DNA from 2 places in the Paenibacillus sp. FSL R5-0914 genome. Region 2 is predicted to be linked to the other one. Evidence: riboswitches for the same ligand, from Rfam matches in the RefSeq annotation. Region 2 holds a riboswitch; the other holds the start of a gene.
The links. A riboswitch is a leader RNA that binds a small molecule or an ion and turns the genes downstream of it on or off. The one in region 2 is predicted to bind cyclic di-GMP.

Region 1 (7,747 bases), 1.9 Mb from region 2:
AGAATTATCTAATACAGATAAGCTGACTGGGCTGAAGAATAGAAGGTTTCTTCAAGAGAAGCTGGAAGAGCAGATTGCAGGGTATGGCCAAGTTCAAGCAGCATTTTCGCTGTGTATTATAGATATTGATCATTTTAAAAAAGTGAACGACACCTATGGGCATCAGACAGGTGACTATGTGCTGGAGAAAATTGCGAGTATCTTGAAACTGCAATCTCATAAAGAGGATATGGCGGTTAGATATGGCGGTGAGGAATTCATACTTCTTTTACCTAATACAGACATCTCGGAGTCAAAGACTATAGCTGAGAATTTACGGCAATCTATCGCGTATTCAACTTGGGAAATGGGCCGGATTACGGTGAGTATTGGTATAGCTACATTTATTCCAGCTGATTCAGAAACCACCCTTCTGCAAAAAGCTGATCAAGCGCTCTATGCCTCTAAAGAACAGGGGAGAAACCGCGTCACGCATAGCATAGATTTGAATGAAAAGCTTCTTTAACAGGGGGCTTTTTTGTTATTTATAAACGATACATCCTCTTTGCTCTAATTCCTCTAAAATGTCTATTTTTTTTAAGTTGTGATTCCATCTTAGATCCAGTTTCTCTAATCGTTCAAGCTGTAAAAGGGAATTCGGGATTTCTTGCAGGTTATTATCTCTTAAATCAAGCTCAACAAGGCTGCTCAATTGACCTATCTCCTCAGGCAGCTTATTCAGTTTATTTTTTCGAAGGTTAAGTCTTCTTAACTTGCTTAGTTTACCGATGGATGAGGGCAGTTCAGTGATTCGATTATCACTCATATCGAGTATCCGCAGTTCTTCTAAAGCACCCAAATGCTCTGGCAATACGACCAGTTGATTACCGTAAAGATGAATCTCTCTTAACCCTTTAATTTGTGTGATCGAATCAGGTAGACGTTCTAGCTGATTATAATACAGCCGCAATTCAATTAGACTGCTCATTTCGCCTATACGGGTAGGTAATTGCTTGAGATGATTATCTGTTACGTTCAGATACTTGAGTTTCTGGAGATTACAAAGATGCTCCGGCAGCTGTTCGAACTGATTATTACTTAGGTATAGAAAAGAATCCAACCCCCGTAGTCCTCCTATGCTTTCCGGCAACACCTTTAGTCGATTATGGCCTAAATCCAACATTCTTAAGTGAACTAAACGACCGATATTCTCGGATAACCGCTCGATGTCATTACCTGCATAATTTAGTACCTCTAATTCATCATGAAGGAAGAGTTGATCGGGAATCTCTTTAATATGGTTGTTGTACATGCTCAGTTCTAGTAGAGGATTGCTCTCAAACACGATCTCTGGCGTTTCTGTAAGTCCTTTTCCGTCAAAATTATATCTCATGGAAGGTTCTCCTTTGTTATTGGTTTTGGCATCGTTACGATAGAATATAACAGGATGATGATTTATTATCTGTATGTTGGCATACAAAACTATGGTGTGTTTTAGAAAGGAATAATGAGATGGAAGCTTCTTTTTGGACTGGCATTCGCTTCTTTCAGGGTTTACCCTCGAAGGAGATCGAGGCGGTCTCAAGACTGTTCACTTATAGGGCCTATTCCAAAGGTACTCTGGTGTTTGCAGAATCAGATCCGGGAGATCACGCCTATGTTATCTATTCGGGAATTATTAGGGTGTACGCTACTACGAAGGGGAAAGAGCATACCGTAGATCTTTTTGGAAAAGGGGATTTCTTTGGTGATCTGGAAGTGATTCATCCCTCTAATGTAAGAGTGTTATCCGCGGTGGCTATGAACGATACAGTATTATTTGAGATTAAACGTGAGCCTTTTGAGCAGATGCTTGCCGATTATCCATTGATTAAGGAACAATTGATGCTGCTGCAAATGGACCGTTTATTTTTATCGAATCGGTTATTACATGAAATGAAATTTCATGATGCGAGAGCGCGTGCGATATTTACACTAAGAAGACTACACCAAAGATTCGGAGTAGAGGAGCAAGGCAAACAGAGGATTGATCTTCGACTGACCCATCAGCAGTTCGCGGATATGATCGGAACGCTCAGGGAGACGGCTACCCTTGTGCTTAAAGATCTGCAAGAGCAAAAGATTATTGATATTCAACATCAGCAGATCACCGTGTTAGACCCGACGTATTTACTAGAGTATACGGATTTCGATTGAGAAGAGCAGTTCCGGGATCTTTTTCAGAGAATTGATTATTAAAGGGGTTATGAATGTGGCATGTAATCATTGTGTAGTAAGAGAGCTGAATTTTGAAATCAAGGCTCATGGTGAGCTTAATCTAAGGATTTTACCGGAGGTTATTCATCACTTGAGTAGAAGTAATACGATACATAAGGTAGAAGAAAATGTGATTACGATTAAGGAGGCTGGGGTGCGGGATTTTCTAGATTTCTGTAATGACCATATGGAGTCGGAGCAGTTTGAATTCCGTATAGATGACCAAACATGGAGACCTCTATCCGAATTACCCACTGTGCTTGATATGGAGTGGATTGATGAGGTTATAACTAAGGGCTTAGTTACTTGTCACTTCCAACCGATTGTGAACGTACGGGAAGAGATTTTTGCATACGAGCTCCTATCCAGATTTAAAAAAGAAGATGGGTCCCTTATCTATCCTAATGAGGTTTTTGCGGCGGCACGGAATCGTGGGCGTTTATATGCTTTAGACCGGTTATGTAGAATGACTGCTGTAAAATATGCTGCACCCTTAAATAAAAAAACGTTTATTAATTTTATCCCAACGTCGATCTACGCGCCAGAGTTCTGCTTAAGATCAACCGTTGAACTGGCCAATCAATTAGGCGTCGATCCCTCTCTTTTTGTCTTTGAAGTTGTTGAGACGGAGAAAGTGGATGATCTCGCTCATTTGAAAGCTATTTTGACATATTACAAGGATCGGGGATTTGAATACGCTTTAGATGATGTTGGCGAGGGCTTCAGCACGATCGAGATGTTATTGGAGCTTAAACCCCATTACATGAAGCTGGATATGAAATATGTTCAGGGTGTGTCCAGCGATCTGAACAAACAGGAAATAGCTAAACAATTTTTAGAAAAAGCTTTAGAAATCCAATCCGTTCCTTTAGCAGAAGGTGTGGAGTTTAGAGAGGACTTTGAATGGCTTAAGCAGAGTGGTTATCAGTTGTTTCAGGGATATTTATTTGGAAAGCCTGATCCGATTCCCAAACAGTGATCCTAATGAGTATAACTCCGTCTAGAGGATGAGATGAATTTCAGGTCAGAGTCTGAGTACAGCCAACCCCCGGGGTTGTATAATTAAGGTAATTGAGAAGGGGGACGGGATGGATATGAAATGGCATAAGTACATCACACACTGGGCGGATTCTAGAGGGTTAGGTGGACGAGAAATTGATTATCAATGGCCGTCTCCATCATTTCCGGTGGTAAGTATTCGCAGCAATTTGGGTCGATACTCAGGTCAGGGGTATGGTCACGGAAGCAAGCCACAAGTGAAGACAGCTGTTGGATTAATTGCTATTGGAGATGTAGCTGTAGGCTTGATTTCCATAGGTGCGATAAGCGTAGGGGTTCTATCCGTGGGTGCAATATCACTAGGAATGTGGTTAGCCCTTGGAGCGATAGCAATTAGCTGGCTTGGCTTCGCAGCTGGAGCGATTGCCATTGCAGGAGTGGCTGTAGGCGCGATCGCGATAGCCGAAAAAGCGTTGGGAGCTGTCGCCATAGGTGATACGGCATTTGGGGCGGTAGCCATAGGACGGATTGCTGGGGGAGCAGTAGCTATTGGCCAATGGGCATATGGTCTAATCGCAGTTGGCGAGCATGGCTTCGGGTTAATTCCCATCACGGGCGATGTGTGGAATTGGTTCCGGCGTTTGTTTGGTGCGGGGAGTTAAGTAGACCTCCAGTCCTAAAGGTTCCTCTCTCTTCCGGGATAGTCGATAAAGAATATCTATCACGATAGAAAAAGTAATTGCAATTACCTATTCGGATTTCATACCAATTAATCATGCGATCAGATGTAGCGTTATGTTACTCTTTGTAATGTATTCGAAACTTCATAGGCAAACCTATGGAAATGTAGGGACGCAAAGCTATAGGGACTAAGGTTATCATAACTATTGTCAGCCAGCTGCCAAAGAGTGTATTACGCTTTTTGTTAAAGTTTAATAAAAATTAAGTCTTAGTTTTTATGCGACTTTATACGCAATCAAGCTACTCTTTTGGGGTAGTTTTTTTTGTGCCTATTTTTAGGCACGGAAGAGATTCATATTACATCTGGGGGGTAGAAAAGATGAAAAAAATGATTGCGATCGCTACATCGGCAGCCATGTTAGCTAGTTTTTCGAGTGAGGCAGGTTATGTTTTAGCAAGTGATGTAAGCAAGGTAAGTGTAGTGAACACTGTAGTACAAAGCAAGGCTGACCTATTCAGCAATGCGTCAGTTATTCCGTTTGATCTGTACGGCAAGGCTATCCTAAGCGCTTATAATGATGTTTTTAGAATGAATCCTGCGAATATTAAATCCATTACCAATAACGGTGGCAACTACTCAGGTTCACCTATAGCTAAGGCTATGGATGGCGATATGAGTACGCATTGGGAAACGGGCAAACCGAACAGTTCAACGTTTACGAATGAGGTTGTCTTTGTTTTCAATGAGTCCACTGAATTAAATAGAATCGTATATGCTGCAAGACAATCCAGTGCAAAGGGGAAGGGGTTTGCTCAGGAATTTGATATTTATGGTTCAACTACGGATGCAGGCGATTATACGCTAGTATCCTCTGGAGAATATAAAGGCGGAGCAGGTGACGTAGTAGAGATTCAGTTTGCACCCACAGCCTTCAAGAGACTTAAATTTGTCTTCAAAAAAGCTAACCAAGATTGGGCGAGTGCGGCTGAGTTTTCTTTTTACAAAGAAGATACCGTATCCGCTAAAATGAAAAATTTATTTACAGATGATACCTTGAGTCAAGTTAGCGCAGCATTTAATACGGTGGGGAAATTAACGGCTTTAGAACAAGAAGTGCAGACACATCCACTGTACGCGCAGTTTCAAGCAGATATAGAGAATGCAAAAGTACTGCTGGAGAATCATCAAATAGAGGCAACAGCGGCTAAGGTTTCGAAGCTAAAAGGCTATGGTACAGCATATGAAAATGCCTATAGCGAAGCTTATAGAATGCCTAACTCTAATGTATCAAAAGTAACGGTGAACGGTGGGAGCTATCCAGGTACGAAACCGGAATACATGCTCGATGACCAGCCGAATACACACTGGGAAACGAACAAAAACAATGATGACAGCTTCACGAATGAAGTCGTGTTTGAATTAGCGCAAGCGAAAGTACTAGATAGATTGGCTTTTCTGGCTAGAGATAATCGTAAAGGCTTCCCAGAGGCTTTTGAAATTTATGCATCAGAAACAAGTAAGGGAGAAACCTTCCAGCTCGTATCTAGCGGAACCGCGACTAGTACGAATGATTTTCTGGAGTTTAAATTCGAACCTACGAAGTTTAAAAGATTGAAATTCAAGTTCACAAAAGCCAATATCAACAGACCCTTTGCAGCTGAATTTAGATTTTATACAGAGGATAAAGTAAGTGAAGCTGTAAATGGTATTTTCACAGATGGCACGATGAGTGCGGTTGTTCCTGCTTATAATAGCGTCGAAGCAATCAACGAATTAGAAGAAGCGGCAAAAGTACATCCGCTCTATCCAATCCTGAAAGATTCTTTGGATTTAGCTAAGAAGCTAGTGAATGGTGAAGTTCAAACCGAAGGCACCATCATTGAGGCGGAACAACGTGGAGATATGAAAAAGCATGCGCAGGAAAATCTGAGAATTGGTTTCGGTACGAACAACCAGCCTACAGGTCTCGTTGCAATGCCTGGAGATACAATCAACGTTTATGTGGACGCAGCTTCGAGCGATAAACTACCTTCTTTAGTCTTTTCTCAACAAGAGGCGGCTTGGAATGTTTGGGCTAGAGGTGTGCAATTGCGTCCAGGTAAGAACATTATAACCGTTCCTGAATTTGCTACGAATAGTTATTATGCACATGAAGTGACTAAAGGCGGTACAGTGTATATCGTCAATCCATATACAGCAGAGGAACAAGGTAAAGCACCTATGATCCGGTTCGAGGGGCTTACCAAGATCCCTATGATGACCAAGACTACAGATCCTGAACAATTTAAAGCCTTCTTAACCACCTATAAACAAAAATTAGATGAAGATAAGGCAGCGCATCCGAATGTTCAAGATCGCGAGCTCATCGATGTGGTGGAAATGGTCAGCGATCATGTTATTTTCACAGGAACTGCGACAGAAGCTTATAACAAGTTTATTACGCAAGAAAATGATCCGCTGGGTACCGTCACCGGCTATGATACTTGGATGAAGACGATCTTTGACTTCTATGGCTTGGATGGCAGTAGTGTGATTCATGATGCGAAGCTAATTCGTGAGAACATCCGATTGATGCAGCCTTATGGTGCGATGTATGCAGCGGGAGATCATACAGGGATACAAATTGGGACCGTAGGGACGATGTTAGGTGATTTTAACAAAGTCTATCCAGGCTGGGGATTGAATCATGAAATAGGGCATCGCTTGGCGATGGGTGAACGAGAATATGGTGAAGTAACCAATAATATGGTGTCTATGCTGATGTCAGTCTATGCGGACTCGATGGATACTCGTATTCCTTTTGAAAGTGATATTTATAAATATGTAATCGAAGAAAATAAAGTGGTTATGAATCAGCAGGGCTTATTTGCACAGCTCGGTGCCTATTGGCAGTTAGAATTGGCGCATCCGGGTTACTGGACAGAACTGACCAAGCTGTACCGCGAGCGGAAGGTCTCCCTTCCGAACGGCGACAATTCCAAGCAGCAGTATTTGGTGGAGTTCTCCTCTGAAGTGCTGGGGTTAGACTTAAGTAGCTATTTTGCCAGACATGGCTTCACTGTGAATCCTGAAACGAAAGAGAAGTTAGCTAAATACCCAGCACCGAAAAAGCTCTGGTATTTAAACAATTCAGTGGTTCATTATGAGGGAACAGGAATAGCAGATAAGAATGTTGCGATAAAGGTTAATATCACGCCTAACACTACTGCTAAATCGAACACCTTAAGCTTCAGTATGGATAAGGATCTTAAGAAAGATTTCTTAGGTTATGAGGTGTATAGAGACGATAAGTTAGTAGGGTTTACTGGGACTGACCAGTTCGTGGACACGAATGTAGATAGCAGCATCAATTATACGTACAAGATCGTTGGTTATGATAAGAAGCTGAGCCCACTGAAGCCGGTACAGGTTAAAGCCTTCAAGCCAGCGTTATCTGTTGAAGATCAAATCACGTTAAAGCTTAATCAAGCTTTTGATCCGATGAGCTATGTAAAAGCGACTAACTATCAAGGAAACGATATTACTGCTAATGTCACCCTGAAAGCAAATACCGTTAATGTAACGCAAAAAGGCGACTACGAAGTGGTATATGAAGTGAAGAACGAAGGGGTTACAGAAACCAAAACTACACTGGTTACGGTAACGAGTGACTATGCTTATCTTTCGGATCTTAATGCCAAGTCAGTCGTTGTTGGTTGGGGTGAATTAAAGAAAGACAAAGCCGTTTCTGGTGGAATCATCACCCTTGTTCGACAAGGGTTAGCTGCGACCTATACCAAGGGAATCGGTGTACATGCGAACTCTGAAGTTGTTTATGATATTGAGGGTAAA
Region 2 (7,747 bases):
GACCAATCACCTTTAAATCCCATATAATAACACCAATACATAATATTAATAAGGAGGACATTATACCAATGAACTGGATGCATAAACTTCCGTTAAAACAAAGAATTGTTGCCGGATGTTACCTCGTTGCCGCACTATTTGCTATTCCTGTTTTAGTTACTTTTATGATCTTAGGCAACATTATTTTGGGTATTGTTCTAATCGTAGTTCTTGCTGCTCTAACTTTCCCCGTGGCCCGCTTTATCGAGAGAACGCTTACATCTTCTTTTGATGACATCGCGAATGTATCTCATAGTATTTCAAAAGGGGATTTTACTAGTAGAGCCGATGAGAACGGGTCTATGGGGGACGTAAGTCGTTCCTTTAATACTATGATTGACAAGCTCAAGAAGATTTTGACAGAAGCATCACAAATCACTCGTCAAGTTATGGATGCAAGCCGTGGAATCGAAGATAAGAATCAGAATTTGAAAATTGTCATGGCACAGGTAGCCTCTTCGTCTAACGAGCTAGCTCTTGGTGCAAATGAAATATCTACGGATATCGCTGAAATGACAGAATCTATTAAAGATATTGAGAATAAAGTATCCAATTATACGAACTCAACGAAAGAAATGAACAGACGTTCAATACATACATTAGAACTAGTTGAACAAGGACGGCAGTCCGTTGATACTCAAGCTGAAGGCATGCGCAAAAACATCCAGGCTACTCAAAAAGTAGCTGATACTATCGAAGCCCTGTCTCATAATGCTCGCGGAATTACGATGATTACAAAAACCATCACAGAGATCGCTGAGCAGACCAACCTCTTATCGCTGAATGCCTCCATCGAAGCAGCACGCGCCGGAGAGCATGGTCGAGGTTTTGCTGTAGTCGCACAGGAGGTTCGTAAACTTGCCGAAGAATCAACGGCTTCAACGAAGGAAGTCTTTGGCTTAGTTCGGAGCATCGAAACTGATATCAAACAAGCGATTGACAATATCGCTATCAACGAAGAAGTCGTACAGGTACAGAATGAGATGATCACTCAATCTGCTCATATCTTTGCTCAAATTGTGCAAAGTGTGCAGTATATTACCGAGCAAATCTCTTCCTTCTCTGCTGAAAGTGATCTGATGTTGGAAAGTGCCTTGAAAATCTCAAGTGCAATAGAGAATATCTCTGCAATCACACAGCAAACCGCTGCCGGCACCGAGGAAGTATCCGCCGCTATGAATGAACAAATTAATGCCCTGCAGTCCGTTGCTGAAGAAACTGAGAAAATGACACAGGCTGTGTTTAATCTACAGAAGACTATCCATATTTTCAAGTTTTAAGTCACTTGCAAAAATATATAAACAAGTCCAAAAACTCCTCCTAAGTTTTGACTTAGGGGGAGTTTTTTTATATCTATTATTTCATAGGTTGGACAAGACTTTCGTCAAAATTCGAGTTAATTTGCGAAAATATATTGACAAAGGTTCTCTAGGAATATATTGTAAAGGAAAATTCTTCTTATAAATTTTAAAATTAATATTGGCAAAATCTTCGAAAGAGGATGACGCAAAACCATGGATCTACAGCCTCATTTTTAATCAGAGGCCATGACTGCCAGGTTGCAGAAAACCAAGACGACTGAACAATTGTTCAGTCTCTATGGCGATTTATGCCACCAACCTGTGCCCTAATTCAGAGCACAGGTTTTCTAATGTTTGATTTTAAAATAACAATCAACTTGTGAGGTGTATTTTTTGAAGACAGTCGCAGATTACATGTCGGAAGCACTACGGAACCTAGGTGTTACCCATTCCTTTGGTATTATCGGGAAATCCATTTGTCCTATTGTTCTTAAAATGGTAGATTACGGTATTGAATTTATTCCCGGGAGACATGAGTCCAGTTCCGGCTTCGAAGCAGCCGGGTATGCGCTTAAAACTGGAAAACTAGGTGTAGCTTTTGGTACTTCAGGTCCTGGTGGAACAAACCTATTAACTGCAGCAGCACATGCTAAGGCTAACAACCTACCTGTCCTATTTATTACTGGCCATCAATCTATTAAAGAGCTTGGAATCCCCCAATGTCAGGACTCTACCTCTTTTCTAGCTGATTTAGCTGATATGTTTAGACCTGCCACCTTATATAGCAAGCTTATTGAACGTGGAGACCACTTTAGCACAATCTTTAATCATGCCATATCCATTGCCTTGAGCGGTAATCGTGGTCCAGTTCACCTTTGTATTCCCTTTGATGTACAAACGGAATTGCTAGAGGAATGTAATATTGTAATCCCTGAACGCGAATCACTGGTTAGCCATGCTAATATCGACCGTGTACTTGATGCTATAAATAACTCTAAGAATCCAATAATTATCGCGGGTAAAGGCGTTAACCGCTCAGGAGCACATAGTGAGCTAATTCAATTAGCGGAAACATTTAATATTCCTGTAGTTACATCTCCAGGTGGTAAAGGGGCTATAGCTTGGGATCATCCACTCTATCACGGTCCAATTGGAGTAGGCGGTTGTACCCATGGGGATGACTTGCTGAATCAAAGTGATCTATTTATCGTTCTCGGCTCACGTTTAAGTGATATGACAATTTGTAATCTTAAAAGGGAAAATCATCCTGCAACATTAATTCAGTTTGATAGCGATCCGACTTTTGTCGGAAAAATATTGTTCTCTAAAACGATTCCAGTGACTGGAGATCTACGGGACAATCTAGTTTACTATCTCAATAATATTGACACGAACAACATCACAAAACGCGAAGCACCGACAAATTCCGATTATACCGAAGAGCCTCCGATTTTACCAAACCTTTCACTTGCATCGGTCTTGAGTACGATGAGTGATTTGATTCCTTATAACAGCACAGTCTTTGTTGATGATGGAAGTCACGGTTTCCATGCTGCGAAATGGTACAAGGTTAAGAAACCGGGCAGTTTTGTTTTCGATGCTTACTTTGCTTGTATGGGTAATTCCATCGGAATGGCGATTGGTGCAAAGGTTGCTGCTCCAGAAGAAACGATCTTCTGCATTACAGGAGATGGCTGCTTTATGATGCTAGGCGCAGAGATTAACGCTGCTGTCTGCAAGGATATTCCTGTCATATTCATTGTTGTGAATAATAAACAGCTAGATATGGCTCTAAAAGGTATGGAAAAAACTACAGGACGTATTGACGGAACTATCTACGAAGTCCCTATGGATGCTGTGAAATTCGCAGAATCACTAGGCGCTAAGGGTTACAAATGTGAGACAGCGGAGGAGTTCGAAACAGCCATCAAGGATGCTGTTGCCATCAACCGTGTTGCCGTCATTGAACTGCTAACAGACCGTGATGAGGTCCCTCCGACTGCTCACCGTACTTTGAACCTAAATTAGGAGGTCACTTATGAAAGACAATGTAAACAGTGGTCTGAACCACTTCACGAATCTCTCTGGAGACTACGGAGCTAAAGCACTGGCTCCGATTAAAGAACATTTCCCCGATTTGGCTGAATTTATTATGGGGAATGCCTACGGCGATATTTTTCAACGCAACACAATCGAAGCTGACTGGAAGGAAATCGCAGTTATCTCTGCCCTGATTTCGATGGGTCAGTTTGATCAATTGGGTGTTCATTATGTCATGGCTCTTCGTGTGGGAGTTACTGTAGAACAACTCAAAGGTATTCTATTACACTTAGTACCCGCTATAGGGGCACCTAGAATCATCACCGCTTTTAATATTCTTCTCGAAACGATTGAAGAAATAAAGTAACTATTTTCAGTAAAATTAAAATATCGGGAGATGTTAACGTGGGACAGTTTACTTTAAAGACAGACACTACTAAAAAAGTGATCAATATTGAGCTGGAAGGAACATTTTCTGAAGAAGATGGTCTGAAATCTATCCAAGCTTATCAACAAACTATTAATCCTATCACTCCAGCTGACTATGAATTACAAATCGACTGCAGAAAGCTAAACGTAACTGCTCCTGATGTTGTGCCTCTTTTGGAAGGTTGCTTCGTAATGTTTAAGAATGATGGATTTGTAAAAGTAAATCTAACCCTTGAGAATAACCCAATTCTTAAAATGCAGCTTGCTCGTCTGGGTCGTAAAGCAGGACTAGAAAACATCGAGATCATTTCCACCGTTACAGCTTAATTCTTCTTATAACTAAAAAAACTATAGAGTTTTTCAGGAGGATTCATTCATATGACCGGAATTCGTATTCAAGACATTGATATCTATCATCCCAGTAATAAAGTTGGTAACGACTTTTTTATTAAGCATTTTGACGAAAAGGGTATTGATATCCGAGGTCTACTGACCACTTTAGGTCGTGATACGCGCTATAGCATTAAGAATGAGGAAGAAAATTCTCTTACGATGGCTTTTGAGGCTGCCAGTAATGTGTTGGATAAAAATGGTCTCACTGGCGCTGATATCGATCTTATTGCCTATGCAAGTCAAACTCCTGAATATATCTTTCCTACTAACTCTTTAATGATTCACCGTTTAATTAACGGCGCATCCCATACAATTTGTATAGATAGCAACGCTAACTGTGCAGGTATGACTGCTTCCGTAGAACAGGTGAGCCGTCAAATGCAAGCCAATCCTAGAATTAAACGTGCTTTGGTCATCGGATCCGATTATGTAGCACCTCATGCAGATAAGAATGATCCTGTCTATTATGCTAACTTCGGTGATGCAGCTGCGGCAGTCCTTCTTGTGCGCGATGATAATGCGGTAGGCTTCATTGATTCTGTCTATCAAACAGACACATGCGTTTACGGCAACTCCATGTTCCCGGCTGAAGGCTTGGCTAATCTGGGTAGAAAAGGCGTCGCGGCTGGAGAATTCAATGTGAAGTTCATTCCATTTGATGATTCCATTTGCGTAGATGCTGCTTCTGAATCGATTCGCACGCTTCTATCTGATAACAACATAGCGCCTGAATCTATAAAAGCGGCCTGTTTCTCACAGCTTTCACTACCTAATATCGTTGGTGTTTGTGAAAAAGTGGGTATTGATCGTGAGGTTGCGGTTTACATAGGTGATGAATTCGGATACACCTCAACCAGTAGCCCGTTTATCGCTCTACACAAAGCTATTACTACAGGAAAGATCGAACGCGGAGATAAAGTTCTGTTCTGGACAGTGGGCGCTGGATGGCAAAACGTTGCATTTGTTATTGAATATTAAGCGTTACAACCTAAAAAGCGGCAGGCCAAGGATTATCCTTAGCTTGCCGCTTTTTAGGTTGATCTGTTCTTTAGGACTCGCTGGCAAAGGATAACCCCTTTTCAGTGAGCGCACGCCGTAGTACATCAATCCCTTTTGGTCCCATCCCATGGAGCTGCAGAAGCTCTGACTCAGTGAGCTTACTGATTTGGTGAATCTGTGTATACCCAGCACCATGAAGTGCTCGAAGTGCAGGCTTAGATAGTCCACTCGGTAGATCAGATTCTGTTCCATTAAACATAGACATATGCATCTCCCTGATCACTGATATCTTTCATGTTTTTCCCAGCCCATGGTACGCGCTACAGCGTCTTTCCAGGCGTTGTAACGTCGTTCACGCTCATCTATACCCATTACAGGTGAAAAGACCCTCTCAGCTTTGTTAAAGCTTTCTAGCTGCTCTCTTGTCCAGACTCCTGAGGTTAATCCAGCCAGAAGTGCTGCTCCCAGCGCAGTCGTCTCCGCATATGTAGTTCGAGTAACTTCACTACCGAGGATATCAGACTGGAACTGCATCAGCAAATCATTACGAACCGCTCCACCATCTACACGAAGTCCGGTCAATGGCATGCCTGCATCTTTTTCCATCGCCCCAATTACATCTCTAGACTGAAATGCTAATGACTCTAACGTTGCTCTTACCAAATGCCCCGAGGTGGTTCCTCTAGTTAGACCGAAGACTGCTCCACGTGCATACATATCCCAATAAGGGGCACCTAGTCCAGTAAAAGCAGGTACGACGACAACCCCTTCACTGTCCTCTACTTCCCGTGCTTTGTCTTCCGAGCCTGCCGGCTCCGTTATGAGTCCTAACCCCTCCTGAAGCCATTGTACAGCCGCTCCGGCTACAAACACACTGCCCTCGAGTGCATAATAGAGTTCATCCCCCATTCCCCAAGCTACAGTGGTCAACAACCCATGACTGGAGACTACAGCTTCTGTACCTGTATTCATCAGAATAAAGCATCCAGTTCCATATGTGTTTTTGGCACTGCCAGGTTCAAGACAAGTATGTCCAAACAAAGCAGCTTGTTGATCCCCCAATACAGAGTGAATAGGTATTTCTGTCCCGAACCACTGCGCGTCTGCTGCTCCAAATTCACTACCGGACATCCTCACTTCTGGCAGGATGGAGCGTGGTACACGAAGCTCCTCCATTAGCTCTTCGTCCCAGCAGCGCTCATGAAGATTATATAGCATCGTACGCGATGCATTAGTTACATCAGTAGCATGTACAGCCCCGCCAGTAAGCTTCCAGATTAGCCAGCTGTCTACTGTCCCAGCTAGTAGCTCGCCATTATTCGCCCGCTCTCGTGCGCCGTCTACATGATCCAGAATCCAGGAGAATTTAGTTGCAGAAAAATAAGCATCCACAACGAGTCCCGTCTTGCTAGCAATGAGTACCTCTACCCCCTTACTCTTGATCTCTTCACACAGCTCTGCAGTACGTCTGTCCTGCCACACAATCGCAGGATAAATCGGCTTACCTGTTGCTCTATCCCAGATCAGGGCCGTTTCCCTCTGATTTGTAATTCCAATGGAATATATTTCCTGAGGCGTTATCCCGCCCTGAGTAATCGCATCTCTTGCAGCTGCAAGCTGTGACGCCCAAATTTGCTCTGGGTCATGCTCCACCCAGCCAGGGTGTGGGAAAGATTGTTTAACCTCATATTGCCCTTGTGAGACGATTCTAGCGTCCTCATCGAACACTATGGCTCGTGAACTGGTAGTCCCTTGGTCTAAAGATAAAATCATTTGATGGCCTCCCAAGCATAAACAATGAGATATGTTCCACGATGAACAAGATTAATGTGTTTGTTTCAACAAAAAGCACCTCTGCTGTCAGAGGCGCTATCACACATTGTGTTTGGAATTACTGTTTTTCGACAGGAAGTCTTAGGGTAAAGGTTGTACTTTCGCCCAACTTACTGGAAGCTGAAATGGTTCCGTGATGCGATTCAACAATATTTTTAACAATCGCAAGCCCGAGTCCCGTTCCACCTGATTCTCCCCGTACACGTGCCTTATCGGCTTTGTAGAAACGATCAAATATATAAGGCAGATCTTCCTGCGGAATGCCGACGCCTTCATCCTGAATTTTAATTTCAAAATAGCGACGCCCTTCTAAGACACAAGTTCCTGTATGAACTGTGATCTTCTTGCCACCCTGCGTATGACGAAAAGCATTATCGAGCAAATTGGTTAAGACCTGCTCAAGCTTATCTTCATCCGCTGCCTTAAGAACAAGGACATCGCTCTCTTTATTTAGCTGCAGATGAATATCACGCTCTTTCGCACGTACGGAAAATTTGCGATACACTCGTTCCAGCAGTTCGTTCACATCTACTTCTGCCTTCAACATATCCGTATGTCCAGCTTCCATTCGCGCAAGGTCGAGCAGATCCTTTACAAGACGTCCCATACGGAGCGATTCATCATGAATGACCTGAATCAGTTCACTGCTTTCCTCTGGTGAAGAAGCCATGCCGTCAAGTAAAGCCTCACTATAACCTTGCATCATCGATAAT

Region 1: it holds a riboswitch for cyclic di-GMP, as region 2 does, so the genes downstream of both, MKX60_RS04745 (NPCBM/NEW2 domain-containing protein) here and MKX60_RS13230 (thiamine pyrophosphate-binding protein) in region 2, are expected to answer to the same signal.

Annotation. Positions count from the first base shown of each region.
Region 1 covers NZ_JBBORH010000001.1:1,084,645-1,092,391, forward strand. Annotated here, with positions in the region: gene MKX60_RS04720 (sensor domain-containing diguanylate cyclase) at 1-505, shown strand, start outside; gene MKX60_RS04725 (leucine-rich repeat domain-containing protein) at 521-1,372, opposite strand; gene MKX60_RS04730 (Crp/Fnr family transcriptional regulator) at 1,492-2,175, shown strand; gene MKX60_RS04735 (EAL domain-containing protein) at 2,327-3,214, shown strand; gene MKX60_RS04740 (hypothetical protein) at 3,324-3,896, shown strand; cyclic di-GMP riboswitch class I at 4,054-4,140, shown strand; gene MKX60_RS04745 (NPCBM/NEW2 domain-containing protein) at 4,295-7,747, shown strand, end outside.
Region 2 covers NZ_JBBORH010000001.1:2,999,110-3,006,856, reverse strand. Annotated here, with positions in the region: gene MKX60_RS13235 (methyl-accepting chemotaxis protein) at 69-1,319, shown strand; cyclic di-GMP riboswitch class I at 1,511-1,606, shown strand; gene MKX60_RS13230 (thiamine pyrophosphate-binding protein) at 1,725-3,368, shown strand; gene MKX60_RS13225 (carboxymuconolactone decarboxylase family protein) at 3,379-3,747, shown strand; gene MKX60_RS13220 (hypothetical protein) at 3,786-4,136, shown strand; gene MKX60_RS13215 (3-oxoacyl-[acyl-carrier-protein] synthase III C-terminal domain-containing protein) at 4,188-5,180, shown strand; gene MKX60_RS13210 (DNA-binding protein) at 5,251-5,466, opposite strand; gene glpK (glycerol kinase GlpK) at 5,481-6,974, opposite strand; gene MKX60_RS13200 (ATP-binding protein) at 7,093-7,747, opposite strand, start outside.